Paraglaciecola psychrophila 170: one gene and its partner. The protein of the gene in region 1 interacts with the protein of each later gene in a pairwise test. Links are inferred from orthologs where the notes say so. Each region holds a gene or a part of one and is shown on either strand. Other genes may lie near its edges. The genes, in order: rpsB and C427_RS23185.

Region 1 (13,535 bases):
GGCGTTATGTAGGTTAGCAGCTTGAATGAATAAATCACCCGACATGACTAAGGATTCTTTGTTAGCAAGCAACACCTTCTTACCCGCTTTCACCGCAGCTAAAGTAGGCAACAAACCGGCTGCACCCACAATAGCAGCCATCACGATATCTACCTCGGGAGCACTAGCAACTTGCTCAAGCGCGTTATGACCACTTAACACTTCGCAAGTTAATGGATGGTCTGAAAATATCTTTTTTGCACGTTTAAATTGCTTAGGATCGGCAATCACTACATATTTAGGTGAACATAATAAGGCTTGCTGCAACAACAATTCTATATTGCTATTAGCGGTTAACGCATAAACGCTAAACAACTCAGGATGCCTATTTAGCACATCAATAGTACTTCTACCTATTGATCCCGTTGCGCCCAAAACACTAATATTTTGCATTAGGCCATCCACACTACATAACAAAATGCAAAAACAGGGAACGCCGCAGTCAGGCTGTCAATTCTGTCCATAACACCGCCATGACCAGGGAGTAAGGTTCCACTATCTTTTATGCCAGCACAGCGTTTAAACATGCTCTCATTTAAATCACCTAAAGCAGAAACGCCAACAGTTAACGCACCAACTAGTACGTGTAACCACACGCGAGATGAATCAACTTGATAATGCAACGCGGCGAAAGCGATAATAGCCGAAGATGCAAACACCCCCCCCATTAGACCTTCAATTGTTTTACCTGGAGAAACCTTAGGTCGCAGTTTATGTTTGCCGAATTTAACGCCAACAAAAAACGCGCCAATATCTGCAGCCCAAACAATTCCCAAGACATAAAAAATAAGGGAAGCACCGTAAAAGGGATCCACGTCGAACAAACTGGTGCGCAGCGTAACAACGGCGACCCAAGTTGGGATCAAAGTTAAAAACCAAAAATACCGCGGAGTATTTTGCTGGTGTACCACACAGAACTGTAACGAGGATAGGCAATTATCATCGCAAGTGACACGATCCACCAGATGGCGGCTATTAATAAAATGCAAGTATATAGACTATTTAACTGTCCTTGATACCAAATCAAATCTGTCGGTAACATAATTGACAATATTAGGCATATTGAAACGACTAGTACCGCATAGGCACTCTTGGTAAAGGTGCGGGTCATACCCGACATACTTGACCATTCCAAAGCACCCAAGCCCATCACTATCGCGATCATAATTTGAAAGCTGAATAAAGGTAGATATAAAATGGCAAACAATGCCAAAGGAGCAAGAATAAGCGCAGTGATAATTCTTTGTTTTAGCACAAACGCCTCTCAAATTTGTTATTTTTATTATCAGTAATCATTAACTTACCTGCTCTGATGTTTTTCCAAAACGTCTTTGCCGGTCAGTAAAAGCATCCACTGCGGCTTGGAAAACAGCTTCATTAAAATCTGGCCAAAAGTCTTCTGAAAAATACAATTCGGCATATGCAATTTGCCACAACAAGAAATTGCTAATTCTTTGCTCACCACCGGTGCGGATCAATAGATCAACTGCCGGTAAGTCTGCTGCACAGGTATGACGTGTAAATGTCTCTTCGTCTATATCTGCTACATCAATCTGACCAGCTTGCACTTGTGTAATTAACTCTTTAGTAGCATTGACTATGTCCCAGCGACCGCCGTAGTTAGCAGCAATATTCAAAACTAAACTGTTATTTTTTTCAGTCAGCGTTTCCGCGTCTCTAATTTGATTCACCAGCTTACTATCAAACCGGCTCGTATCACCAATAATTTTGAGCCTGACATTATTTTTATGCAGTTTTTTCACTTCACTGCCAAGTACCATCTTAAAGAGTTCCATTAGCACCCCAACCTCTTCAGTTGGTCGGTTCCAATTCTCACTGCTAAAAGCAAAGAGAGTAAGAACCTGCACACCATTTTTTAGTGCATAGGATACTGAGGCTCTAACTGCCTTAACCCCTGCTCTATGGCCAAAGGTGCGGATTTTACCTTTCTTTTTAGCCCAGCGCCCATTGCCATCCATGATGATAGCAACATGTTGGGGCACTATTTTTTCGATTATTTGTTCAGATGAATTCATTTATCAATTACAACTCAATCACACTTCCATCAAGTCTTTTTCTTTTGCCACTAAAATCTCATCAATTTCTTTTACAAAAGCATCCGTTAATTTTTGCACATCGTCTTCACCACGGCGGCTATCATCTTCACTGATTTCTTTTTCTTTCAATAATTCTTTTATGTCGCTATTGGCATCACGTCGAATATTACGAATAGCCACCTTACCTTGCTCAGCTTCGTTGCGCACGACACGAATTAAATCTTTACGACGTTCTTCAGTCAAAGCAGGCATTGGAATACGCATTACAGAACCGGCACTCATAGGATTTAGCCCTAAATCCGACTGCATAATGGCTTTTTCAACTGCTTTTGCTGAACTCTTATCAAACACAGTTAATGCTAACGTCCGCGAATCTTCTGCAATGATATTGGCCAGCTGTTTAAGTGGCGTGTCTGTTCCGTAATAAGGCACCATAATGTTATCTAGTAAGCTAGGATGTGCTCGGCCGGTTCGAATTTTTGAAAGTTGCCCCTTCAAAACATTAATACTTTTTTCCATGCGCTGACGCGCATCATCATTAATTTCGTCAATCACGATAGTTTTCCTATTTCTACTTTATTTATTTATTGCTTCAGTATGACAGATCAACGTACCTACATCTTCGCCCATCACAACCGCTCTCATACAGCCAGGTGTATTCATGTTAAAGACACGAATGGGCACATTATGATCACGAGCGAGAGTAAAGGCAGCCAAATCCATTACTTTTAATTCTTTGTCTAACACTTCATCGTAAGATAATACTTTGTATAATTTAGCTTCTGGGTTTGTAGCTGGGTCGTCGTCGTAGACACCATCTACTTTAGTGCCTTTTAACACCGCATCAGCCTCGATTTCAATGCCGCGTAAGCAAGCAGCAGAGTCAGTGGTAAAAAACGGATTCCCAGTACCGGCAGAAAAGATCACAACGCGACCGGATTTGAGTAAACTGATTGCCTCTGCCCAGTTATAATTGTCACACACACCATTTAATGGGATGGCTGACATGAGACGGGCGTTAACAAAAGCACGGTGCAGTGCATCACGCATTGCAAGACCGTTCATAACGGTAGCCAACATCCCCATATGGTCGCCGACTACACGGTTCATGCCAGCTTTAGCCAAACCTTCGCCCCGAAAAAGGTTACCACCACCTATAACCAAACCCACTTCAACCCCAAGCTCAACTATTTCTTTAATTTCTTGAGCCATACGTTCTAACACTTTAGGGTCGATGCCAAAACCTTCATCTCCCATAAGTGCTTCACCACTGAGTTTTAACAATATTCTTCGATAAGCGGACTTAGGTGCGATACTCATAGACTGATATTCCTTAAGGTGATGAACGGCGTTGATGTTAAAGGGCCTGTAAGCCTATTCTACATATACCTGTGTCGTTTCAAAATAATAGATTTAAAACAACACAGGTATATATAAAAAAGCACCTCAGATTGAGGTGCCAGTATTATACCCAAACAACTTTAAAATGCATGTTTCAGCGTGAATTAAAATCGATATTAGTATTTATGTCTGTGACATTATTATTTTTTAACGGCTGCCATTTGCGCAGCAACTTCAGCAGCAAAGTCTTCTTCTTTTTTCTCGATACCTTCACCTACTTCAAAACGCACGAAGTTAATTACGTCAGCGCCTTTTGATTTAAGTAAATCAGCCACAAGAATAGAAGGATCTTTTACGAAAGGTTGACCAGTCAAACTGATTTCACCAGTAAACTTTTTCATACGACCAGCAACCATTTTTTCTGCAATTTCAGGTGGTTTTCCAGATTGAAGAGCGATATCCAGCTGAATTTCTTTTTCTTTGGCTACCACTTCAGCAGACACATCTTCAGGCCTAACAAATTGCGGGCTAGAAGCGGCAACATGCATGGCGATGTCTTTCGCTAATTCTTCATCTCCACCTTGTAAAATCGCGATAACACCAATACGTGCGCTGTGAACATAAGCGCCAAGGTTATCGCCTTCAACCGTTACAACACGACGAGGGCTGATATTTTCACCAATTTTAGCGACTAAATTGTCACGTAAATCACTGATTTTAACACCATCGACTTCGGTGTTGTTCAATGTGTCAATGTCGTTGATTTTATTTGCAAATGCAGTTTCAATCAATTTTTGACCGAACTTAACGAAACCATCATCACGAGCAACGAAATCAGTTTCACTGTTAACTTCCATCATAGTTGCTACGCCTTTAGCAACTTTAGTCAAGATCACGCCTTCAGCGGCAATACGCCCCGCTTTTTTAGCGGCTTTCGCTTGACCATTTTTACGCATATTTTCAATTGCTAGCTCAATATCACCATCAGTTTCAACTAAGGCTTTTTTACAATCAAGCATGCCGGCGGCTGTACGCTCACGCAATTCTTTTACTAGGGCTGCAGTCACTGCCATTTTCGTTTCCTCACCTAAATAATTTGTATGATTCATTCAAACTAATCAATTAAACAAATCATATGAAATTAAACATTTAAAAACAGGGGCAAAGGCCCCCGTTTGATTTATTCGTGTTAGGTATCGAGTTTATCGATATCTACAGTGTCGCTAAACGTTGGAGTAATTACTCAGCCGCTTCTACGAACTCACCTTTTTCAGCTTGCGCTTCTAGGTTTTGATCACGACCATTAATAACAGCGTCAGCTGCAGCATTCAAATAAAGTTGAACGGCACGGATAGCATCGTCATTACCAGGTACGATGTAATCAACACCATCTGGGTTTGAATTAGTATCAACGATTGAAACAACTGGGATACCCAAGTTGCCTGCTTCAGTAATAGCAATGTGTTCGTGGTCTGCATCAACAACGAATAACACGTCTGGTAAACCACCCATGTTTTTGATTCCACCAAGGCTAGTTTCAAGCTTGGTCATTTCGCGCGTAAGCATTAACACTTCTTTTTTGGTCAATTTTTCAAACGTTCCGTCTTGACTTTGTTGCTCAAGTTCTTTTAAACGTTTGATTGACTGACGAACTGTTTTCCAGTTAGTTAACATACCGCCTAACCAGCGTTTGTTAACATAAAATTGGTCACATTTGTCTGCTGCGTCTTTCACGGCATCACTTGCTGCACGTTTAGTTCCAACAAAAAGAATTTTACCTTTCTTGGAAGCTATGCCGCCAACAAAGTTAAGTGCTTCGTTGAACATAGGAACAGTTTTTTCAAGATTAATGATATGAACTTTATTACGTGAGCCGAAAATGAAAGGTTTCATTTTTGGGTTCCAGTAACGAGTTTGGTGTCCAAAGTGTACGCCTGCCTGAAGCATGTCGCGCATAGATACATTTGCCATTATAAAGATTCCTCAATATGGGGTTAGGCCTCCATACATCCCAGTTCTCGATCCACTTAGATTAGCTCTTAGTAGACACCCCGAAAAATGTGTCGATGTATGTGTGATATTTACGCTAATAATATTAGCTGCTTCGCGATAATTACGTGGGGTTCTCACCCTCATTAATTTCAGCGGTGCGCTTTATAGCATGGGGATGGACTGCTTACAAGTAAAGTCTCAACAAAGTCTTTTAAAATCAATCAAAAATCTTTAACCTAAGCATAAGATTTTACTAAATAAAAACTTGGATCTGCGGTGAATCAAAATAAACGAAAAACATTTTCGCAACTGATATCAATTGCGACTTGTGGCAAGTTAGCTGATTTATTGATCTCGGCTAAAACCACTCTACCTTGGCTCTTGGCTAGTTTAGGTGCACCTACTTGGATTGTATCGATGTTAGTACCGATAAGGGAGTCTGGATCTTTAATTCCGCAATGGCCACTCAAAAAAAAGACCAGTCATATCCACAATAGATTAGTTATTTGGAGATGGGGGATCGTCATTCAGGCTTGTTCTATTTCCTTTATGCTCGTTTCAGCAATCTTTACTGAAGCTTTGATAGCAGGTTTATTAATTCTTGTTTCTTTGTTGTTTCTTAGTCTAGGTCGTTCTCTCAGCTCTTTGAGTATGAAAGATATACAAGGATTGAACATTGAAAAGGGCCAACGAGGCAAACTAGTAGGCATTGCTTCATCATTGTCTGGCCTTTTATCACTCGTTACTGCCGGACTCCTCCTTTTTTCTCCACAAGATATGAACATCTTGGCAATTCAGTTATTAATTACCTTTTCCGCTGCTCTGTTCATTATTAGTCTACTGTTATCAATTGGTTTAACAGCTAATTTAACCGATGACGAAACGGATTTAAACTCAGGCAAGAGTCTTTGGAAAACAATCCATCAACAAGCTGATTTAAGGCAATTGATCATTAGTCGTTGTTTATTGCTTCACGCAGCGCTCATTGCACCTTTCTTTGTTAATGCATCTGCCACCAGTAACGACTTTTTTCAATTACCCTACTTCATAATAGCCAGCGCTCTGGCTGACTTCATCAGCTCGTATTTATGGGGAAAAATGGCAGATAAAAGTGCAATAAGAACGCTGTTTTTCGCTACGTTGGTATGTGTGTCCGCCTCGATAACATTTTACTTTGTTACATCATTTAATAATTGGCTAATTGATGTTTTGCTATTTTTTGTGCTCAATCTTGGATATGCAGGGATCCGCACTGGGCGCAAAACTTATATGTTAGATATTGCCCAAGGAAGCCAGCGTACGCTTTATGTATCTGCAGCAAATACGATGGTGGGTTATATTCTTTTGCTGTTAGGTGGATTGTATGCACTCCTCTATCATGCGATGGGTGAACACATAATCCTTGTAATGACGATCTTTATGGTGGTTGGATTACTGCATACTTTTAAGATGAAAGCAGAAAAATAACCACAAGGGACAATCTGTTATGGTGTCATTCGAAAATGTTATGTAAATCGAACTCTTGCATTTTAGAGGGCGCTGTAGCCAATGAGAATTGATTAACGTTAATCGATAAAAACGCATTAGATATTTCGACTGATGTTTTGCTGGGTATTGCTAATAACTACCTTGGTGTAAGAGATGACGAGATTTGAAATCGCCGACCCCTACCAATATAGGCACCCAGTTAGTTGACTATTTTTAATATTAAGCAGTGCTGATTATCGTTATTGCTTCATTTTCTTTTGTAATCATCTGCCAACTCAACTTTTTATTGGCTATCTAGTACATTATCGGTGTGTTTGAAATTACTTTTCTTCTACATACAATTCATTCTTCTTTACACAAATTGTGAAGAACATGCTCTCACACTGTTTTCATGGAATGCTGAAGAGCTCATATCAACTTCTTCAAATTTTTCAATTAGCTAAGATTTCACATGATGTTCAGCAATGCCGTGCCTTGGATCTTCGATCGTATTGTCAGATTCCATCAACTGAGCATGTAAATGCCCCTATTCGGCAACCGAATGAAAACTAAGTTATTATTTTAATTCTTTAAAATAATAACTTAGTTTTTCCTTATCGCCTGACATTTCAACTAAAGTTCTCATTAGCAAGCGCTTTTTTTCGTGGGATTTTAGAATAGCGTTGAAAATTTCAATAATAAATAGTCCTGTTAGATTAATGTTACCTAGTACCTAAGCCAGCTTCAAGCCAACCTATTAAACCATTGTTTTAATTAACCATTTATAGGATATACAATTTGTCTTTTTGAGGGAACAACACACAAACCTAAACAAAACACACGGCAAGAGTAGAAATTTCGCACCTATAACGCATCTACAAAAGGTGTAAATTTAGTAAGCATATTTATTCAGCTATGGCGGGATACACTACGAAAAGATACAATAGAGTTATCAAATGAATTGTATTTAGTAGGAATAAAGCATTGTCCGCCACAATTAAAACTACAGCTGAAATCGAAAAAATGCGCGTTGCTGGTCGCCTCGCCGCAGATGTATTACAAATGATCGGTGAATATGTCAAAAAAGGTGTAACCACCAATGAGTTGGATAAGATTTGTCATGACTACATTGTCGATGTACAAAAGTGTATTCCTGCTCCTCTTCATTATGGTAACCCGCCTTTTCCAAAATCTATTTGTACTTCGGTCAACCACGTTATATGTCATGGTATCCCTGCAGATAAGCAACTTAAAGAGGGTGATTCTGTCAATATTGATGTAACGGTGATTAAAGACGGTTATCACGGCGACACATCAAAAATGTTTGTGGTCGGCAAACCTTCCATAATGACTGAAAGACTAATCCGGGTGACACAAGAGTCACTTTATAAAGGTATTAAAATGGTCAAACCAGGCATACGTTTAGGGGACATTGGACATGCTATTCAGGAATATGCTGAAAGTCACAACTATTCAATTGTGCGTGAATATTGTGGTCACGGCATAGGTGCTAACTTTCATGAAGAGCCTCAAGTAGTGCACTACGGAAAACCTAACACCGGAGAAATACTTGAAGAAGGCATGTGTTTTACTATTGAACCAATGATCAACGCGGGTAAACGGTATTCAAAAGTATTGCCCGATAAATGGACTGTAGTCACCAAAGACAGAAGCCTAAGCGCGCAGTGGGAACATACTTTATTAGTTACTGCAAACGGCGTCGAAATACTGACTTTACGAGATGACGAAGAGATCGATCGTATTATCAACCACTAGTCCAGAATTGGGCTAGCTAAAACCAATCAAACTTTATAATAAATAATTATTGCTTGCCGTAAATAGTTATTTGTTATTACCCTTGATTCACGTAATTTGTGCCATTCATTTAAAGGTATTCACATTGTCTCTACAAAGCTTACTTAGCCAAATAAAACTGATTAACAGTATAGATAATATTGCTGCCTACAAAACCATAGTCGCAAATAGCTATGAATGGCTAGATAGTGAATTGGGAACAGGAGAAGTAACCGGATTGGTGTTAGGGAGAGCCACATTAGTCGATGCATTATTAAGGCATATTTGGCAGTTGATGGATTTGCATAAAGAGCCACATTTAGCATTAATTGCTGTAGGTGGATATGGACGAGGCCAACTTCAACCTCATTCAGATATCGATTTATTACTTCTGAGTAAGAAATTACTGTCTAAACAACAACAAGAACGTATTAGTCGGTTCATAACACTTTTATGGGATATTGGCTTAGATGTCGGTCAATCGGTTCGCACCATTAAAGAAACATTTTTATTGGCTAAGCAAGACGTCACTATCGCCACAAATCTAGTCGAAGCGAGATTATTAAGTGGCTGTCAGGCTACATTTGAAGGTTTACAAGATAAACTAAGTTCACGTGGTTATTGGAGTAGTAAAGATTTTTTCTTGGCAAAATATCAAGAACAAAAACAACGTCATCGAAAATTCAAAGACACCTCATATAACTTAGAGCCTAACGTAAAAGAAAGCCCAGGCTGTTTAAGAGATATACAATCTATAGGTTGGGTCGCAAAGAAGCATTTTAACGCTACTGACGGCAAAGACCTAGTTGCGCATGGTTATTTCAATCAGCAAGAGTTTGATGAATTAATAGAATGTCGTGAAAACCTTTGGCGAATTCGGTTCGCTTTACACATAGTGGCTGGTCGCAGCGAAAATCGTTTATTGTTTGACTACCAGACAGATGTTGCCATGCGACTAGGCTATGGCGATGAAGGTAAAGCCTCAGTAGAAAGGATGATGAAGTCCTTTTTCAGAACAGTTAGGCGCATCAGTGAATTAAATAAAATGTTAATGCAGCGTTTTAGTCAAGACGTACTCAATTTAAATGTTAAACAACAAACCAATATTAATACAGATTTTGAACTACTCGACGGGTATATTGCTCCTACCAAAGAAAACGTATTTGGCTCTCCTGAAGCCATTTTACAATTTCTTTTACTGATTGCAGATACTCCTCAAGTAGAAGACTTACACTCGAGTTGCTTACGTCAATTACGCTTGGCCAGACGAAAGTTTCGCAAACAATATTATGTAGAACGAATCGCATGTCGTGAGTTGTTATTACAACTAGCCCAACACCCTAACTTCTTCGCATTAGGTTGGGATATTATGCATAAACATGGAATTTTACAGGCCTATATCCCAGAATGGGATCACATTGTGGGCATGATGCAATTTGATTTATTCCATGCCTACACAGTCGACGAACATACGCATCGTCTTGTAAAAAATATTTATCATTATTCGCAACCTGACAATAAAGAATTCCCCCGTTGTGGAAACATAGTAAAAAACTTGGATAAACCAGAGGTATTATACATTGCAGCTATTTACCACGATATCGGCAAGGGCCGAAATGGTGATCACTCTAAACTCGGTGCAATAGACGTAAAAGAATTTTGTCGTCATCATGGTATCAATGCCATAGATACCGAACTGATTAGATGGTTAGTAGAAAGCCACCTGTTAATGTCTGTTGTCGCACAAAGACGAGATATTTATGATCCAACGGTTATCAACGAGTTTGCACAAGCGGTGCGTACACACAACAATTTAAATCACTTGTATGTTTTAACTCTCGCAGATATACGGGCAACCAATGACAACCTCTGGAACGATTGGAAAGCAACACTTTTAAGAGAGTTGTACTTGCTTACACAGAAAGCTCTAGACAATGGTTTAGAGTGCAAAGTGGCCTTACAAGACAGAATTAGCGAACACCAATCCAAAGCAATGGCTTCCATGCTTGACAACGGTATGAACGAGACCCAAATACTACAGTTTTGGAAACGTCTTAGCGGTGATTATTTTGCTCGTTTCAAGCCTACGCAAATTGCATGGCATGCCAATCTCATTTTAGCCGCACACCCGATGACAGACGAATTTTTGCTGGTCGGCACCAGTGCGAATACATCTAAAGCCGGAGCTGAGCTTATTGTCTATGGAAAAGACAGGTCTATGATGTTTGCACAAATAGCCTCTGTTCTAGACAGCCGAAACTGTTCCATACATGATGCACAAATTATGCGTACCCAAGATGGCTTTATGTTTGATAGCTTTATTATTTTTGAACATAACGGCGATAGGATCACCTCTGAATCACGCTTAGATAGTCTACGAGATGCCGTAGAAACCCAGTTAAACAAACCCGGCGAAAAGCACATCAACAGACGTAAAATGTCTCGACAAATGAAGCAGTTAGATGTGAAAACTAAAATTAGATTTTACCCTAGCCAGACCAATGTCACGTTGGTTGAGCTTGAAGCCTTAGATGCACCCGGGTTGCTCGCTAATATCAGTGAACAATTTATTGCGCTTAATTTCAAATTACACCAAGCCAAAATATCCACTATTGGGGAACGTGCAGAAGATTTGTTTATTGTGAGCAACGAATTTGACCAGCCACTGACTCAAGCTGAACAAGTTCAGCTTAAGAAACGATTATGTGAAGCTTTAGATTAACTGTACCGATACTTAACGCCTCTGGCATGCACACTTGCTAAGGGGCATTAAACACTGTCATCCAATTACCGTTTTAATTGCGTCGAATTGTCATAAAAGATCTTTACCCTTTAGATATTTAACTACATATCTAAAGGTATTAGTATGTTTAACGTTTCTGACGTCCTTGAAAAACACTATCCACGAGTAGCCAATAAACCCATTCTTTCTAAAACCCTTGGCTATGTGCTTAAACATTTGCTACACGAAAGAGAGATGCAAGAGTTTGCTGTAGATTATCCTCATTATCAGGGGCTAGATTTTGTTGAGCAGGTACTTGAATATTTCAACATTAGCTATTCAACGCGTGATGTTGAGAAAGAGCGGATACCCAATAAAGGTAGATTAGTGATTATTGCTAATCATCCAATAGGATCGCTAGATGCATTAGCCTTAATCAAATTAATCAGTGAAGTCAGACAGGATATTAAGGTCGTTGCGAACCAGATGTTAATGGCACTTACGCCACTGCACCCGTTATTATTGCCAGTCAATAATATGCAAGGTAGTACTGCCAAAGATAATATTCTTAATATTCAAAAACACCTTCAACATGAAGCAGTAGTGATTGTTTTTCCTGCTGGTGAAGTGTCCCGTTTACGACCACAAGGTATCAGAGACGTACACTGGCAAAGCGGTTTTTTACGGATTGCCAAACAAGCTAAATCCCCAGTTTTACCGGTATTTATTGATGCTAAAAACTCGCGATTGTTTTATGGACTATCTATGTTGTATAAACCTTTAGCCAGCATGATGTTAGTTAAAGAAATGTTCAAACATAAACGTCAACATTTACCCATGCGAATCGGTGAACTGATCCCATTTGAATCGTACAACAATAATAAGATAGACCGTCTTCAACATGTAGCATTATTTAAAAAGCACCTTTACAAAATTGGTCACGGAAAGAATGGCGTATTTAAAACCCAAAAAGCCATTGCTCCAGCTGAAAATCGTGCAGAACTTTATTATGCATTAAAAAATGAATGTGAACATTTGGGTGAAACCACTGACGGCAAAGTAATGTACCTCTACGAGCATAAAACCAGCAGTCCCATTTTACGAGAAATTGGCCGGTTGCGTGAAATAGCCTTTAGAGCAGTGGGAGAAGGAACTAATAAGCGCCGTGATATCGACTCATACGATGCACATTACTATCACCTTATCCTATGGGACAAAGACGATTTAGAAATTGCTGGTGCATATCGTTTTGGGGATGCCAAAAACATTATTAAGAAACATACAATTAAAGGATTATATTCAGCCAGCCTATTTGATTATGGCCCTGAAATGACTCTATATTTTGAACAAGGACTAGAGCTAGGCAGAAGCTTTGTGCAGCCTAAATATTGGGGTAAACGCAGCCTAGACTATTTATGGTTTGGTTTAGGTGCATTTTTGAAGCGCCATCCTAACTTCCGGTATCTATTTGGGGCAGTTAGCCTAAGCGACCACTACCCAAAAGCAGCTAAAGATTTGTTAGTACAGTTTTATACATTATATTTCGGCTGTTTTAACAAAATTGCTCAATCAAAAATGCCTTATTTGTTGCCAATTAATTACCAACATAACTTCACTGGTGAAAACTATAAAGCCGATTTCATTCAACTTAAACACCAACTTTCCAATATGGGCATGGTTGTTCCGACACTATACAAGCAATACACCGAGACTTATCAAGAAGGCGGTGTGCACTTTTTAGACTTTAATATAGACCCAGATTTCAACCATTGTATAGATGGTCTAGTATTGGCTGATCTGGATACCTTAAAGCCGAAAAAAAGAGCACGCTATATGTCAAAATAGTAATTATTTAGGCGAAAACATTGATGTGCCTATTAAGCCTTCTTTGCCTTTTTCGCCTCAATATCTACTACATCCGCCTTTTCTTCAGTCAATAAGACATCGGCTGTAATGCCTTTCAACAACTTGGAAAGAGAATCTTTATTTTTAGACAACATAATAGATAACTCTTCCAATACAGACTGCTCAATCTTAATGCCTTTGCCTTCAATGTACTCACTAAGATTATCTGCAACATCGAGCATTTTATCGTATTGGTCGGCTTCTTTTTTATCTGCGGT
Region 2 (17,807 bases), 1.3 Mb from region 1 along the record:
GGTCAGGTATTAAACTTCCCGCTCCTATGCCACCAAGGCCAGTTCCTGTCTCTCTTAAGGCATTTAGGTTAAAGCAGCTTTGCATATCCACAAGTTGCGCTTGAATACCCCCTCCTTCTATAGGGTACACAAATTCTTGATTCCATGGTTGCTGAAGATGAATAACATCGCCATCCTCATCAATCAGTTGTTTGATTGATTTTCGCGCATACTGCTCAGCTCCCATGGCATTCCAATAGGCTTGGTTGTTTTCTTTGATGTTAGACGCCCGCTTAATTTGTAACTGCAAACGACCGCCCATTTCTGTGGCAAGCACGCTAACAATAGCCACAATTAATAACACTATGATTAAGGCCACGCCTTGTTGCTTGCGCTTGGAGTGATTCATATACCGTTTGCCAATATAAATTCACGGCGAATTTCACCAAATATTTTACTGACTATGGTGATGGATATGGCAATGGGTAATGTATCGCTAGAGTAGGTTTCCTGCCATTCTTCGGGTTCTTCGAGTTGCTCATATTGGGTTAAAAAGCTCACTCGAAAATCTTCGATATCAGATAATAGAATTTTTACTTTCGGTTCGTAACCAATCACATTGTCTACATAATTACCGTACAAACGCTGCAGTTGTTGTCCCTGTATACGATACCCAACAGCTTGCAATGTACTTCGGGGTAGCAACATTTGTGGGTTATGCCAGCCTGCTCTTACGAATCCAAGGCCATCTGCATCACTATCAAATACGTCTTCGCCGCCAGATATAACCGCACTAACGGGTACGCTATTAATGCGTACTTTACGAGGTACAATTTGCAAAATATCTCGCTCTAAAGTCAGCATCGCTCTTTGTAATTCTTCTAATTTTTCGAAGCGTTCAGATGATAACTGGTCGCTGTTAATCACCGAATTAAGCACCCCGGTACTTGCCAAACCTATAATAGTAAAAATCGCCATAGCAACTAATATTTCTATTAGGGTAAAGCCAGCGTTATGATTATTTGGCTGGTGGTTCATGATTTGATTTGCTTAGCAATAAACGTCTTTACTGAGGTAACAGTGCCCTTATATTGCGGGTCTAACCCAACCGACACTTCGACCTGCACCATATCTAAGTCACTGGTTTTAATGACTCGTTGTTGCCAGTACCACTTGCGGCGAGCCATTTCTTGCTCGCCTTTTTGATTGTTTTTGACCGGCCAAGTGGTATCTATATGTAGTTGAGTGAGACGATTGTTGGCAACCCAAGTAGCAATGGTAATATCTTCAATTTGTCCAACACCTACTAAGTGGTCACTAGCCGCCTTCATAATAGCAGTGCCTGTTAGCGCAAAAATGAACAGGGCGACTAGTACTTCAAGAAGCGTCATCCCAGGGCTGTATCTACGACTTTTTGAATACTGATGTTGAAGGTTAAGGGGCATCTAGAGGCCCTTCAGTTGTCAAAGGCGTACTATCTTGACCATTAACACGATAGTAAGTAGGCAACTCATTACTAAACTCTGGTTCGTAGGCGAGGGTGATGGAAAAAGGGGTGATTTCGCCGCTAGAAAAAATAAAGATTTGTGGTGGGTCGAGTTTCTTTTCTCCTTCATTACCTATTTCTACTCCATCATTAGATACTGACAGTTCCTCATCAAATAAGCCGCTACTAAACAGACTATTTTCGGTTTCCCAAGGTAAGCCTGTTAAAAACAATTCCAAGCTGAATAAATCGGGTAATTGGTGCTCAGCAAAGGTGTTATCAAGTTCAAGTTTCTGCCATTCCTGCTCTTCATCTTGATACATAAAATAATAGCTGTTTTTAGCGTTTTCGACTCTTAAACCTAATTGCCGCTGGTTTAGCACCGCGAAATCCGACGCCATGTTGAACACAACTTGCAAACGTTGGGTTTGTTTCTTAAGTAAGTCTGGACCATTTTCACCTGAATAACTGAGCACCACAGCCCCCGTTGCCAATCCCATGATAAGCAACACCAGCATCACCTCTAGTAAGGTAAAACCAGCATGTTTAGCAAAGGGTGAACGGCGCATAGTCATATTAGTGGGTGTTCAGTTTACTTAGTTTAAGTAGTCGTTTAGATTCCAATTACCAATGTCATCTTCGGTACCTGGTTCGCCATCTGGACCATTAGAAAATATATCAATCTGGCCTAGTTCACCGGGGCTAAGTAATTGGTAAGGGTTGTTCCAAGGATCATTAGGCAGACGCGTGATGTAGCCGTTTGCTCTGTAGTTGCGAGGAATGGGGTCGACAGTAGGTTCGCTGACTAAGGCTTCTAAGCCTTGTTCGGATGTAGGAAATACATTATTGCTCAATTTGTATTGGGTTAACGCATTTTCTAGACTTTGAATGTCAATAGCCGCTGTTTTTATTTGCGCTTCTTCTTGGTTGCCCAAAATTTGCGGTGCAATCATACCTGCCATGATGCCGATAATGAGTAATACCACCATGACTTCAATCAGGGTAAAGCCTTTGTTTTTGTGTTTATTTTTGTGCTTGTTTTTGTTTAAAAAGTTACGTTGTTTCATTAGATATTCACCATAGAGTTTAATGCCATAATAGGTTGTAAGATTGCCAGCACAATAAACAGTACTACTGTTGCCATCGTCACGATTAAAATAGGTTCGAATATTTTGAGTGATACACCCACCAAAGATTCAAATTGCCTGTCTTGATTATCTGCTGCACGTCCTAACATTTGTTGTAATTCACCACTGCGTTCACCTGATGCGATCATATGCATCATCATAGGTGGAAACATTTTGGTTTGTTCTAGTGAGGCTCGCAAGCTCGAACCTTCTTTTACAAAACCTGCAGCAGTGTTGACCGCATCTCTTATCTGTAAGTTCTCCAGTACTTCACTAGCAATACGCATACTTTCTAGTAGTGGCACTGCGCTGGAAGTCAAAATGCTTAAGGTACGAGCAAATCGTGCGGTATTTAAGCCTTTAGATAATTTACCAATAAAAGGTAAGCCCAGAATAAGTTTGTGATAACGTTTTTTCATGACAGGCTTCTGCAATACGCGATTCACAATGACTATAAGCACCACCAACACAATGGCTAGTGCTAATCCATAAGCCTGCAAAAACTCACTGACATCAATCAATATCTGAGTGATAGTCGGTAAGTCCTGACCCATATTCTGAAACTGCCCCACAATTTTGGGTACTACCACGGTCAATAATAATATTACTATGGCAAAAGCAAAAAACATCATGATGCTTGGGTAAACCATAGCTTGAGTAATTTGGCTCTTAGTTTGCTGGCGCTTTTCGGTATAATCAGCCAAACGGTTAAGTACCGTGTCAAGGTGTCCTGATTTTTCACCAGCGGCTACCATAGCTCGAAATAAATCATCAAATACGTGGGGGAATTCCGCCATAGCGTCAGCTAAAGTATGACCTTCTACTACCTTGCTACGTACCGCCATCATCATGTTTTTTTGACGTGGTTTTTCACATTGCTCAGCAACAGCCAACAATGATTCTTCGATAGGTAAGGAAGCTTCAACCAAGGTGGATAGTTGACGGGTGAGTAGCGATAAATCGGAAGCCGAAATAGTATTTTTAAATAAAATAAAGCCAGCTTGCGACTTGCGTTCTTTTTCGGCCACTTGGTCAACTTGCATGGGTATTAAGCCTTTTTCTCGCAATTGCTGACGTATTTGCCTTGGGTTATCGCCCTCTAGAACACCATTTTTATTTTTGCCACCTTTGTCCATGGCTTGATATGAATAAGCAGCCATTTAATCTTCCTTTGTCACTCGCAACACTTCTTCAAGCGAGGTAATGCCTAACAATACCTTGTCACAGCCATCGTCTCGAATACTCGGCGTGTTTTGGCGAATATATTTTTCAATTGCTTGCTCACCGTGGCCAGTATGAATAAGTTCTCGTATACCTTCATCGACGACTAATAATTCGTGAATACCTGTTCTGCCTCTGTAGCCCGTTTGATTACAAGCTGCGCATCCTTTAGGTATATGAACGGCATGGCTAGAGGCAGCAGCTGTTTTTATACCTAAAATTATGCATTCTTGCTCACTGGGGATATGTGAAATTTTACAGTCTGAGCATAAAGTACGCACTAGGCGTTGCGACAATACTGCCAATAAGCTAGAGGATAATAAGAAAGGTTCGATACCCATATCTTCTAAACGCGTGATGGCACCTGCTGCAGTATTGGTGTGTAAAGTCGACATCACTAAGTGACCGGTCAAACTGGCTTGCACACTGATTTGTGCTGTTTCTAAATCGCGAATTTCACCTACCATGACGACATCAGGATCTTGTCGCAATATCGCTCTTAGACCACGGGCAAAGGTCATATCGACCTTTGGGTTAACTTGCGTTTGACCAATGCCTTGCAAATCAAATTCTATAGGGTCTTCAACCGTTAAAATATTCCGATCTTTGGAATTAATTTCACTTAAGCCAGCATACAAGGTAGTCGATTTACCTGAGCCTGTCGGACCTGTGACCAAGATAATGCCGTGAGGTTTACGTACCAATTTAGAAAAGACACCACGATTGGTTTTTGTCATGCCTAAGTCTTGCAAGTTTAGGCGTACGTTGTTTTTATCGAGTAAACGTAATACCACGCGCTCACCGTGACTCGACGGCATAGTGGAGACTCGCACGTCAACCGCACGACCCGCAATACGTAAAGTAATACGGCCATCTTGTGGAACCCGTTTTTCGGCTATGTCCATTTTTGACATTACTTTGATGCGAGATACTAACATTGAAGCCATTTTACGATTGGGACGTAAAATTTCTCGTAATACCCCATCGACTCTAAAGCGCACTAAAAGCTGGGTTTCGAAGGTTTCGATATGAATATCTGATGCGCCTTCCTTGATCGCTTCACCCAGCATGGCGTTAATGAGTTTGATAATGGGTGCGTCATCTTCGCTTTCTAACAAATCTTCGGTGTTGGGTAAATCTTCCGCCAGACTAAACAAATCACTTTCATTGCCTATGTCTTCCATTAATTGTTTAGCTGCTGATGAGTCTCGTTGGAAGGCTCTGGTTAAGATGGTCTCAAACTTATCAAGCTCGACTTCCTTAAGGCGAAATTCTGCGCCTAAAAATCGTCTGACTTCTGCAAATATCTGAAATTCGGTATCTTGGGTATGATACAGAATGGCGGGATTTTCGCCTGTATCAAGTAATACTTGATGACGCTTAGCGAAGCTAAAAGCCAATTGTTTGTGCTCGGGCTCGTCAACAGGCATATCCAGATCGGTGCCTGACTCTAGCAATGCCTGTTCTTCTGCATCCACAGCGCTTAGGTGGGCGGCTGGCATGACTAGTCGTTATCCTTTTCTTTGTCTTTGTTCAAAATATAATCGGAAAATGACGGTGGTAAGCTTAGTTTGTCATCCCAATCTGGCAAAGATGGGCCGTCAGTATTGGGCATCAATGGAATGCCGTCGGCCTGGCGTTTTAATTGTTGGGCCCGAATATATTGATATTTTTTGTGGCTTATCTCGTTCATTGTCACACCATCACGAATTATGGTAGGACGAATAAATACCATTAAATTACGCTTACGGACACTGGTTGATGTTGACTTAAACAAGTGACCTAAAATTGGAATATCCCCTAATAATGGAACTTTAGAAACACTCTCTTGTACGTCTTCATCTATCAACCCCCCCAACACAATAGTGCCACCATCATCTACGATGACAGAGGTTTTAATTTCGCGCTTATTAATAATAACGTCAACTGATGTAGCGCCACTGATGCTAGAGACTTCTTGCTCAATTAACAATTGTACGGCATCGCCTTCGTTAATTTGTGGCGTCACTTTTAGCTTGATCCCCACTTCTTGGCGATCGACAGACTGAAAGGGATTCGAATTACCCGAGCCCGTGGTTGAGCCAGTAATAATTGGCACTTCTTGGCCCACTATAAAAAATGCTTCTTCATTATCCATAGTGGTTAGATGTGGAGTGGCAAGAATATTTGAATTGGTGTCTGTGCTCACGGCTTGTAATACTGCACCCCATCCGCCAGAGACGCCGCCAAGAAGGAATCCGTTCACGCCTCCAAGTAAGGAGGCTAAAGAGGTTAAATCCCCAAGTTGGGTTTTTTCTGTGGGTACAACCACTGCATCACCGTTAGAAGTCGTGGTTATGGAATCTACAATGACTTTGTCTTGTGCTTGATCAACCGCGACAGCAAGGGATCCAATGCCCACGACACCATTGTTAAATTGTGTGCCGCCACCTTTTTCATTGGCCCATTGCACCCCTAACGTGGTGCCATCACCTTCAAACACTTCAACAATAATCGCTTCTACTTGCACTTGTGCACGGCGCACATCTAACTGACGTATCACTTCTTCGAGCGAGCGCATCATATCTGGCTCAGCGGTTATCACTAGTGCGTTTGAATCTTGGTGAGAGTCAATACTAACTTCACGACTAGAGGTTTGGCGGCCCTTAATTGCGCCTTTTTCTTCAGCTTGGATGCTGGCACTGACACCTTGTAATACTTTGACTAAATCTTCAGATTTTGCGTAATTGAGGAAAATAACACGGGTATTACCACTGGTTTCTAATTCAGAGTCCATTCGCTGCACTAAATTAATCAAACGTTTACGGGCTTTAACGTCACCACTGACAATAATACTATTGGTTCTATCATCGGCTACCACTCTTGGGTCGGATTTGCCCCCTGTGTTGGACTTACCTTGAGACTTATTGACGCTATCGATAATACGCACTAACTCGGTGGCAGAAGCATATTTTAGTTTAATAATCTCGACTTCTTCGTCACCTGCCTTGTCTACCCGTTCAATTATTTCAACTAGGCGATTAACGACAGCAGCACGGCCGGTGAGCATCATTACGTTGGATGCATCGTGACTAACCACGTTACCACCGCCAGCTGTATCGTTAAGTTGGCGCAACAGTGGTGCGAGTTCTCGCACTGGCACATTATATACTGGCATTACTCGGGTGATCATTTCATCACCATCAAAAGGGCTGCCTTCCACTACCGGTATATTCGAGGACTTAGCATCTTTGGAGCGTATAACCTTGATGACACCACTGGACATTGTGACAGCTGAATAACCGTAAACTTGCAGTACGTTTAAGAAAAACTGGAAATACTGCTCTTCATTGAGCAAATCATAACTACGTACGGTAATTTTACCCCGCACATTAGGATCAACAATGATGGTCTTCTTGAGATTTTTACCCACAATATTAATAAATTCGCTGATTTCAGTGTTTTTAAAATTTGGGGAATAATCCGCTGCGGCCACTAGGCTCGAAATAGCAAAAAACGCACTGCCAATAACAAGGAGTAATCCTTTTAATACATGAGGGCGATTGCGTGACATACACTTCATATTTCTGGTTCCTCTTCCCCTTGGGGCAGATCTAGGTAAATAATAATAATTTCATCTTCGCGTTGCACAGACATTTGCAAAGATTGTAGTTCTTTGAGCATATTCATCGCTTCTAAGGCTTGCTGAATATCGGTTAAATCTAAGCCATTTATATCGGTAATCACATCGCCCGATTTTAGTCCTGCAGCTTTAAACAAAGCAGGCTTCTTACCGGGGCTCACACGGTAGCCCATTAATTCGCCATTAGGACGGTGTGGCGATACGGCAATGTAGTCAACAAAGCTAGCGGGTTGATCTTGTAATTCTCTGCTAGCTTGAATTGCGTCGTCAGATAATATAAGGCGCTCTGGACCTTGGTCACTGAGTTGTGGGCGAGGAAATGAAGCTTGCTGAGGTGAGCTAATCGATGAGCTTGCATTGTTGTTGTAATCCACACCATCTAGCATTAATGTTTCACTGGTGAGGCCATTTTTTATAATGACTCTGTCGGCATACACTTCCTTTAGTGAAGCATTGGTACCTTCAATTTTTTCACCAATACCATAAGTTTGTTGTTGATTGCGATTTTCGATTATTGCTGCGCCTTGATCTTTAGCAGAACTGGCGACTACACCGGTTAAAGTCAAATTGAGTCGAGTGACGGGGGCATCTGTCACTTCCTTTTCTGCTAATGGTTCGGCATTATAATCACCAAATAAATTAAGTCGCTTGATATCAGTCAAATCTAGTCTGTCATTAGCGTTTTTTTGGGAAACAGGTTGACCCCTAGAGACGTTTTCGAAGCTGCCACTATCAGCAGGTTGTGGCAACAAACGCCAGGTGAGTTCTGCCGCATAAGAAAGAAGAAAAATTGCCAACAGCAGCACCGCCAACAAATTAATTTTTTGTTGGTTTTTGACTAGTTGGAGCCATAATTGATTAGCGGTATGATTAACGACGGTCATTGTCTCTCAGTGGGAAGGTTAAAGCTTATCATATTAATTATAACCAGTAGGAACATGTGCGACAACTTTAATCCACCTTAGTTACAAAAGAACTACAAATTAAATTATAAATGAAAAGGCTTGTGCCGATGCAACAAAATTCTGATAAAAACCAAGGTGTTCGCTTAGACAAGTGGCTTTGGGCTGCTCGTTTTTATAAAACCCGTTCCGTAGCCAGAGATGCGGTGCAATCTGGTAAGGTGCAATACAACGAACAACGTAGTAAACCTGGAAAAATAGTAGAGTTGGGGGCGAGCATAAAAATACCTCAAGGCTTCGACTTAAAAGAAGTGTTGGTATTAAAATTACAAGAACAGCGCCTAGGTGCACCTCTTGCACAATTGATGTACCAGGAAACCCCAGCCAGCGAAACGCTACGCGCAAGTAATGCAGAAGCACGAAGACTAAGTGCTTTTCATAGCCCCAAACCTGATGGCCGCCCTGATAAAAAGCAACGTCGTCAAATTATTCAATTCAAACAACAGTAATACTCAAGGTAACAAGGTAAACAACATGGCTTTTGATCAACTTCATCGATATTTATTCAACCAAGGCAACGTCAGAGGAGAGATGGTGCGTTTAGAAAAAAGTTTTCAGGCTATTTTAGACTCTTATCCCTACCCACCTGTTATCCAACAGCTATTAGGCGAGCTGATGGCTGCTGCCAGTTTATTGACTGCGACATTGAAATTTGAAGGCGATATCGCCATTCAAATTCAAGGAGAAGGTCCTCTTAGTTATGCCGTTATTAATGGTACGCATAATCAGCAATTAAGAGGTGTTGCTCGGTGGGACGAAGCACTACAAGTCTTGCCTAAAAACTTCAGTGAATTAGTCCCCAAAGGCGTGCTGGTCATCACTATTACTCCTCAGCATGGTGAACGTTATCAAGGCATGGTTTCTCTAGATAAACCCACTTTGGCAGAATGTATTGAAGCATATTTTGAACAGTCCGAACAACTCGCCACTAAAGTAATATTACGCACTCAGTTAACAGATAATCATGCAAAAGCTTGTGGTATGTTTTTACAAATTTTACCTACCAGCAGCCAAGCAACAGATAAAGCTGACACGGCTTTTGAACACCTCAGTGCTTTAACCGATACCATTAAAAATGAAGAGTTATTCGAGTTGCCTGCTGAAGACATCTTGCATCGTTTATACCATCAAGAGGATCTTGAGTTATACCCTGCTAATGACGTGATCTTTAAGTGTAACTGCAGTAAAGAACGCAGCGCAACTGCGCTTTCTGGAGTCAGCAAAGAGGAGTTATTAGACATTATTGCTGCAGACGGCGACATAAAAATGAATTGTCAATATTGCCATACCGAATACAGTTTTGATGCGATTGATGTAGAGAGTATTCATGCGGGTACTTTTAAACTAACTGTTGGGCAGGGGTAGTCGTACCTTTACATTCAGTGATAGCGTATCATTTTGATGTAGACATAAAATGAATAAGGAATGTTGAGTGTTTATTGAAAAAATCAGGTATGAAATAACATTAAAGGCCTCTTTTTTAACTTTTTTCATCGTTTCATTAGCTACAATCATCAGGCCTCTGATGATTGAGCAAGATGTTTTATTTACTTACATTGGAGTATTCAATTCACTTGCTATGGGCTGCGTATTTCTTTATTTAAAGTATACTAAACCTAAATCATGGTATCCGATGTTATTTACTTGTGTGGGTTTACTGGTTCTCACACCCATAACTGTAGTATCTGGCGGTGTAAATAGTCAATTTACTTATCTAATTCCTACTATTCCCATTTTTATTGCTCTGGTCAGTAACGCAAAATATACCTGGATAACGGCCTTAATAGTTATCGTCCTAGTAATTGGCCTGTATTTCAGTATTGGTATTTCCCCAGATTTCACAAACGAAATTGTCCCTCAGAGTAAAACTGCATCAAGAGCTTTATGGCTTTGCTTATCCGTGTCGTTAAGTACGATGTTAGGCGTACAATTTAACCGCGTTTATGGTGCGTTGGGTGATAAAATTAGTGAACAAGCCGAGACTGATTTATTAACTGGTCTAAAAAATCGCCGCTCTGTAATGAGCTTTTTGCAAACAGCGATTGATCAAGCTAAAAGTAAAAACGGCCAATTATCTGTGATGATGATTGACCTCGACCACTTTAAAGTAATCAATGACACTTACGGTCACTTAGCAGGAGATCTTTGTTTAAAGCAGGTTGCGCAATTGATACAACATAGTGTGCGCGATGCAAGTGACCTAGCTGGGCGCTTTGGTGGAGAAGAATTTATTGTAGTCATCAAAGATATCGATGCACAAAGAGCAACGGATATTGCCAATATAATCCGTCTGAGTATTGAGCAAAAAACGGTCAGTTTAAACGATAGGAAAGAAGTGAAAGTCACTGCCACTATAGGAATTTGTTCGCTTAATAGTGAGCAACTCACTTCAATTGAACATTGTGTAGATTTAGCAGATCAAGCCTTGTATCTAGGTAAGAAGAATGGAAGAAACCGAGTTGAAGTGGCTTAAGGAGTCTAAATTAGATTTCTACAAGTGCTGTCAGATGCAAGGAATTTTAACTTTTTGTCTATCATTTTCTTTCACCCAGAACCTTAAATTAGGGCGCAGTGCACCCTATTTCTTCCAACATGCTTGCCATTATCTTTGTAGTTACTCAATCGAGACAAACACGTTCACCGCATTTTGCGACTTTGAAACCTTTCTGTAGAACTAAATTATATTGTTTACTTGAAGAATACCTGATCTGGTTACTGTGATTAATATGAAAATACCTGACTTTATTTTGTTCAGGCTGAGGTGAGTTTTCGACGCGGGCCATTGAAGCTCAGACTCAAGGATGGGGGATCTTGTTTTCATAAACTTTTTTCGCGAATGCCATGTTCGACACAACTAAGTAGGCAATTGTTATTGCAGTTAGTTTAAGTAGCTTGCTCATATAAAAGTTCTTTAATAAATGAATAGCCTTAAGTCTGGTTAACCCATTAACTGATAACCAATAAACACGGTTGCAATTAAGCCCCCTTCGGCATGATTTTGCAACGTTACTGTTCCAGAGTGCATTTCGACTATACGTTTAATAATAGCTAAACCTAACCCTGAGCCCAAGCTTCCACGGGCTTTATCACCCTGAGTGAAAGGTTCAAACAGGCTTTGTATTTGTTCTTCTGGAATACCGGGGCCGAAGTCGCGTATAGCAAAACACAACTGTCGGTGTTTTTTATTATGCTTTGAAGTAATTTCGATATTGTCGCTGCCATAGCGAAAGGCGTTCTCGATTAAGTTGTCTAACACTCTCTTTAACGCCACTCGTCTAATTAATGTTGTTGGTAGTGGCTCAAGATGTAAGGTAATTCTATGGTTTTCTTCTATATTCCTGACTTGAGTTGCGTCTTTGATCAGATCATTTAAATTACTTACTTGCATACATTCTTGTTGGTCTTGGCGGACATAATCGATAAATTGATCAATGATTTCGTTCATATCTTCAATGTCGTGGACTATGCCTTCTTTCACCCAGTCTTGCGATTCAGGTAACATTTCTGAAGCTAGTCTGATGCGCGTCAGAGGAGTGCGTAGATCGTGAGATATACCGGCGGTGAGTAACGCTCTGTCATCTTCGAGTTGTTTAATGCCTTTGGACATTTGATTAAAGGCATGGGTTACTGCAATTAATTCACTGGAGCCTTCTTCTTTTAAAGGTTTAGGGACTTGCCCTCGGCCTACCAACAAGGCCGCATTCTGAAGGGCTTTTAAAGGCCGATTCAAGCGCCGCACAAAAATTAAACTGCCGCCGACACTTAAGATGCCAATCATCAATAAATAAACAAGGTGCGGGGAACCGTCGCCCTCTCCCAATCCCACCATGGGAATGGTGATCCATATATCAGGGTTTTGTGGTGGATTAATCCAATACAAATAAGGCTCGCCGTGAGTGATTCTGACTTGTGCTGGGCCACCTAAACTGTCTGACATCTGTCTTGACCAATACTGGTAGGGGGTTGCTTGCTCTAAACCATTTTTAATGGCTTCTGACTGGTTGTATACCTGCATGCCAGCGGTGTGATAAAAACGCGGGTCCGGTTCAGGGTTTTGGCTATTGATATCTTCAACAAAGACCAGTTTAATTTGTGTGGCCAGCAAATTATTAATTTGCTGCACATTTGGACTAACAAAATAGAAGGTCACAGACACCAAAGACACTATTTGGTTAATAAACAGTAAGATACTAATCAACAAAACGGTTTGGCCAAAGGCACTTTTAGGAAGAAATCTCACTTAGAAATGAGTACGGGTGTAAGTACGGGTGTAAGTACGGCTGTAAGTACGGGTGTTAAGCACGGAGTTAATCTCGAGTGAAAATTCGGATAAATACACGGCGTTTAAGCACAACTGTTAAGCCGCTCTTTCACCATCTGGCACAAAAACATAACCTAAACCCCAAACGGTTTGGATATAACGAGGGTTGGCAGGGTCCTCTTCAAGCATGCGACGCAAACGGGATACTTGTACATCAATACTGCGTTCTAAGGCACTGTAGTCTCGGCCTCGCGCTAGGTTCATCAGTTTGTCTCGCGATAGAGGCTCTCTAGGATGAGTCACTAAAGATTTAAGCACTGCAAATTCACCACTGGTGAGAGTCATCGGCTGACCTTCTGCACTCATTTCTCTGGTACCAAGATTAAGTGAGTACTTACCAAATTCAATTATTTGTTCTGCAAGGGAAGGTGCGCCCGGTGCTTCGGTTATTTTGCGGCGAAGTACTGCTTTGATTCTGGCAAGCAATTCTCTGGGATTAAAAGGTTTGGGTAGATAATCGTCAGCACCCATCTCTAGGCCAATAATACGGTCAACTTCATCACCTTTAGCGGTTAGCATTATGATGGGGATCCCGTTTTCTTTTTGGCGCAAACGGCGACAAATAGACAAGCCATCTTCGCCGGGTAACATCAAATCAAGTACCATAAGATGAAAGTTTTCTCGCTCTAATAATCTATCCATTTGTTCAGAGTTGGCCGCAGCTCTGACTTGAAAACCTTGTTCAACTAAGTAGCGTTCCAACAGGCTGCGTAGACGCATATCGTCATCGACTACTAAAATTTTTGTTGTTTCCTGTCCCATAACTTAGTCCAAATGTATTCCATGATTGGATATACTATAAGTGAAAGTCTAATAATTCAAAAGGTTGCCATGATTGGCAATGCATTTGGATTGTTACAAAGTTTGTCATATGCAGTCAGATTTGAGCAGTAATATGAAAGTGAACTGATCTTAAAAGAACTTTTTACCTGTTAAAGCTATATACATAGCGAAAACACCGACCAATGAATAAATCACTTCAAAGGCACTGATATCTCCCGAGGTTTGATCAATGAACATCGATATAATCATCGCAGCTAAAATTAATGATGGGATAGCAATAATACCAATCAAAACGCGGGTTTTAAGGGAAAGTTTAGGTTCATTATTCATAGGTTTAGTCCGGCTTACTTCTCACTTACCCAGTCCATTTGAAAACCTGCACGGCGCTTTTTATCCAGCAATTCTTCTAAAAGAGGCATTAATATTAGTTCCATGGCTAAGCCCATCTTACCGCCGGGTACCACTATGGTATTGATACGCGACATAAATGCGCCATCTATCATTTTGAGTAAATAGGGGTAATCAACACTTTTCATTTCACGGCGAAAACGCACCACCACAAAACTTTCGTCTTGGCTGGGTATTTCACGAGCACTGAATGGGTTAGACGTATCAACCGTGGGTACTCGCTGAAAATTTACGTGGGTACGTGAAAATTGGGGCGTGATGTATTTAAAATAATCGTCGAGGCTTCGTACTATGCTGCTCATTACCGCTTCGCGAGAATGGCCTCTGTCTGTGGTGTCACGAACAATTTTTTGGATCCACTCCAAATTAACTATGGGTACCATGCCAACAAGCAAGTCAACGTGTTTGGCTACGTCTACTTCCTCGTCAGCAACGCCACCATGCAATCCTTCGTAAAACAGTACATCGGTGCTCTCAGGTAGGTCTTGCCATGGGGTGAAGGTACCGGGCATTTGATTAAAGGGAACGGCTTCGTCAAAAGTATGCAGATACTGACGATGTTTACCCATACCCGTTTCAGCATATTCAGTAAACAAAGATTCAAGCATTTCAAAATCATTGGCTTTGGGACCAAAATAACTAATGTGCCTACCTTGCTCTTGCGCTTTGCGGATCTCAACTTCCATTTCAGGGCGGGTGAATCTATGAAAACTATCTCCTGCCACTACAGCCGCATTGACTGACAAATTACGAAAGATATGGCGTATGGCATTGGTCGTCATAGTTGTGCCTGCACCGGAAGAACCAGTGATAGCGATTATGGGGTGTTTAACTGACATTCAACGCACTTTGCTGCTTAATGGATGTCATTTATAAGCAAGCTTGCTACTCGGGTCAAGAACTAGTTAACCAAAAGAATTATTGCTTTATTGTGTTAAAATCGTCTTATGGCAGTGTGGGCATACATTTGCAGCCTTTTTAGCATTGCGATCATCCATCATACTAAACATCATCTGAGCCTCACCTCGCTCAATATCTAAACTATGCCGCAGTTGTTCCAGTTCGGCTAACCGTCGCTGGGTAATTTTACCATCGGCTAAAGTTTGCTTGATTTAAGCTTAAAATTTTCTCGTTTTTGATGGGCTGTCTCAGAAAAACTTGATGCCAAAATGTCTGCTGGCAATGCTGCCACCAAAAAATTGCCCCAAGGTGTAATAGGTATAAAGTCACCATAACCCAAAGTGGTAAGCAAAGTTATGACTCCCCACATGACTGCTGGGATACTGCAAAATTTATCTGGTTGTATGTCTTTTTCAATCAAATAGATGCAGCTAAGATCATTATGATAAACAAAATGTTAAATGCGGCCAGTAGTATTTTATATTCTTGTCTAAACGCTTGCAATAACATCTGCATGGCCCTGGAATATCGACCCAATTTAAAGATACACAGTAATCTAAGAACCCTTAAAATACGTAAATAAAGAGTGAAAAAAAGTAGACCGATATAAAAGGGTAATATAACAATCTAGTCGTTCATTGTCATAGGGCTAGAAAAATATTGCAGGCGTTTTTTAGTATGGCTAATAGACTGGGTGTCGAGTTCGATACATGTCGAAGCCCTTAGGCCATATTCAAAGGTAAAAATGACAACTGAAAAAATATTGAACTACTCAAAATGTTGATCGTACTTTGCATCAAGCTCTGGGACTGTTGCTAATATTACAGCAATCACATTCAATAAAATGAGCAGTGAAGTAATATAAAGTGTCGCGGTGTAGTAAGGTTCAGTCTAAGTGCCACCCTCGTGGTATTCATTTTTAATCGTTTAGTAAAACTCGCCTGTGTTTCACACAAAAGCGCCATTCATTAGTCATAATTAGCACTATCTAGCACTATCACGAAATAAAACTAACTAAGCTTGGGTCATATCCTGATCTATTAATGAATAAAATATATAATCGTTTTCATTAGCGTATCAATACTTATTAAATAACGTGGCAAACACGACTAACCAATAGGATAAAACTAAATGAATGTTAAACGAGGGATACTTCTCGTCATTATTGCGATGTTGATCACCGCCTTTCTTATGTTTGATATAGGGCAGTATCTGACTCTCGATAGTTTGAAAGTGCACCAACAAGATTTGGCTGAGTACATCAACTCAAATTGGTTGCAGGCGTTCATCGTTTACTTTGTTATTTATGTGACGGCTACTGCTCTTAGTTTGCCCGGTGCCATTATTTTAACCTTAGGTGCGGGGGCTTTATTTGGTTTAGGTTTCGGACTACTGTTGGCTTCATTTGCTTCGACTATTGGCGCAACACTAGCATTTTTGGTGTCACGATTTCTTCTCAGAGATTGGGTCAAAGCAACTTTTTCAGAACGCATTAAAGCAATAGATAAAGGGGTTGAAAAAGATGGGCCTTTCTATTTATTAAGTTTGCGATTGGTGCCCATTTTCCCATTTTTTGTTATTAACTTAGTCATGGGTGTGACCAGTATCAAAACGGCCACTTATTATATTGTCAGCCAAGTGGGAATGCTCATAGGAACTGCGGTTTATGTTAATGCGGGTACACAACTAGCTGAAATAGAAGCTGTGTCTGACATTGCTTCCAAAGAATTAATTTTATCTTTCGTGTTACTTGGCCTTTTCCCCATTATTACAAAATTAATTTTGAATTTTGTTAAACAGAAACGGGTGTACAAAGGTTGGCAGAAACCTAAGACATTTGACCGCAACCTAGTTGTGATTGGTGCAGGCTCTGCAGGATTAGTTACTGCTTATATTGCCGCAGCGGTTAAATCTTCAGTGACATTAGTAGAAAAGCATAAGATGGGTGGTGACTGTTTAAATACAGGTTGTGTGCCTTCAAAAAGTTTATTACATGCCAGTAAATTAGCTCATACACACAAAGTTTCTGCAAATGCAGGTGTAAATTACCAAGCACCAGAAGTAGATTTTAAAGCGGTGATGAATCAAGTACATAACGTGATTAAAACTATAGAGCCTCACGATTCTATTGAACGTTATGAGTCGCTAGGCGTTAAGGTAGTGACTGGCAGCGCAACGATAGTGTCGCCTTGGCAAGTTGATATTCAAACCGCGGACGGCCTGCAATCGCTTACGACTAAAAATATTGTTATTGCTACAGGTGCCAGTGCCTTTGTTCCACCTATTCCGGGTCTACAGGATATAGATTATCTAACAGCAGATAATTTATGGGATTTGCAAGAGCAACCGAAGCGCTTGGTCGTGTTAGGTGGTGGGCCTATTGGTAGTGAATTATCGCAAGCATTTGGTCGTTTAGGCACACAAGTGACACAGGTAGAAATGTTGCCGCAATTGCTCGCTAAAGAAGACCCAGATGCAGCGCAGTATTTGTATGATCAATTGATCGATGATGGTGTTGATGTGCGTTTAAATACCACCGCTACCGCGATTGAAAAAACGGATGAAGGCAAGTTTATTGTTTTAGAAAAAGACGGTAAGCAAGAGAAATTGCCATTCGATGAGATATTGATAGCCGTGGGGCGAATGGCTAATCTAAAAGGTTTTGGCCTAGAAAAATTGGGTATTGAAACTAATCGAGTTGTTGTGACAAATGAGATGCTACAAACTAAATACCCGAACATATTAGCGGCTGGTGATGTAGCGGGCCCATACCAGTTTACTCATACCGCGGCTCATCAAGCCTGGTATGCTGCGGTAAATGCTTTATTTAGACCCTTTAAAACGTTTAAGGTAGATTACCGTGTTATTCCATGGGCCACTTTTACCGACCCTGAAATTGCTACTGTGGGTTTAAACGAGCAAGCTGCAAAAGAACAAAACACTGTATATGAAGTCACTCGTTATGATTTAGGCGGATTAGACCGAGCATTAACCGATG

The links.
Region 2: the proteins of rpsB (region 1) and C427_RS23185 interact in binary tests that used the Escherichia coli proteins (3 or more experiments, as listed by UniProt). The link is inferred for Paraglaciecola psychrophila 170 from one-to-one orthologs.

The regions. Positions count from the first base shown.
Region 1 is NC_020514.1:3,948,298-3,961,832, forward strand. What follows is about bases 3,543-6,328. They hold rpsB (30S ribosomal protein S2), read right to left. Parts: upstream 5,409-6,328; coding sequence 4,677-5,408; downstream 3,543-4,676. Other genes in these bases: tsf (translation elongation factor Ts), read right to left, coding at 3,638-4,510; C427_RS17345 (hypothetical protein), read left to right, coding at 5,706-6,328. Also shown: ispC (1-deoxy-D-xylulose-5-phosphate reductoisomerase), read right to left, coding at 1-432; uppS (polyprenyl diphosphate synthase), read right to left, coding at 1,335-2,075; frr (ribosome recycling factor), read right to left, coding at 2,094-2,651; pyrH (UMP kinase), read right to left, coding at 2,673-3,416; more of C427_RS17345, read left to right, coding at 6,329-6,896; map (type I methionyl aminopeptidase), read left to right, coding at 7,881-8,672; glnD ([protein-PII] uridylyltransferase), read left to right, coding at 8,797-11,412; C427_RS17360 (GNAT family N-acyltransferase), read left to right, coding at 11,557-13,257; C427_RS17365 (YebG family protein), read right to left, coding at 13,290-13,535. UniProt on the Escherichia coli protein: Required for ribosomal protein bS1 (rpsA) to bind to the 30S subunit.
Region 2 is NC_020514.1:5,261,216-5,279,022, forward strand. What follows is about bases 7,155-10,146. They hold C427_RS23185 (RNA-binding S4 domain-containing protein), read left to right. Parts: upstream 7,155-8,447; coding sequence 8,448-8,846; downstream 8,847-10,146. Other genes in these bases: gspD (type II secretion system secretin GspD), read right to left, coding at 7,155-7,375; gspC (type II secretion system protein GspC), read right to left, coding at 7,372-8,319; hslO (Hsp33 family molecular chaperone HslO), read left to right, coding at 8,872-9,762; C427_RS23195 (GGDEF domain-containing protein), read left to right, coding at 9,923-10,146. In the rest of the region: type II secretion system minor pseudopilin GspK, read right to left, coding at 1-388; type II secretion system minor pseudopilin GspJ, read right to left, coding at 385-1,017; type II secretion system minor pseudopilin GspI, read right to left, coding at 1,014-1,424; type II secretion system minor pseudopilin GspH, read right to left, coding at 1,414-2,040; type II secretion system major pseudopilin GspG, read right to left, coding at 2,062-2,532; type II secretion system inner membrane protein GspF, read right to left, coding at 2,532-3,752; type II secretion system ATPase GspE, read right to left, coding at 3,753-5,315; more of gspD, read right to left, coding at 5,318-7,154; more of C427_RS23195, read left to right, coding at 10,147-10,870; two-component system sensor histidine kinase EnvZ, read right to left, coding at 11,336-12,637; osmolarity response regulator transcription factor OmpR, read right to left, coding at 12,755-13,480; C427_RS23210 (hypothetical protein), read right to left, coding at 13,631-13,831; C427_RS23215 (phosphoribulokinase), read right to left, coding at 13,846-14,748; C427_RS23220 (ion channel), read right to left, coding at 15,006-15,230; C427_RS23225 (FAD-dependent oxidoreductase), read left to right, coding at 15,941-17,807. UniProt on the Escherichia coli protein: Involved in the recycling of free 50S ribosomal subunits that still carry a nascent chain. Binds RNA more specifically than DNA. Binds with very high affinity to the free 50S ribosomal subunit. Does not bind it when it is part of the 70S ribosome.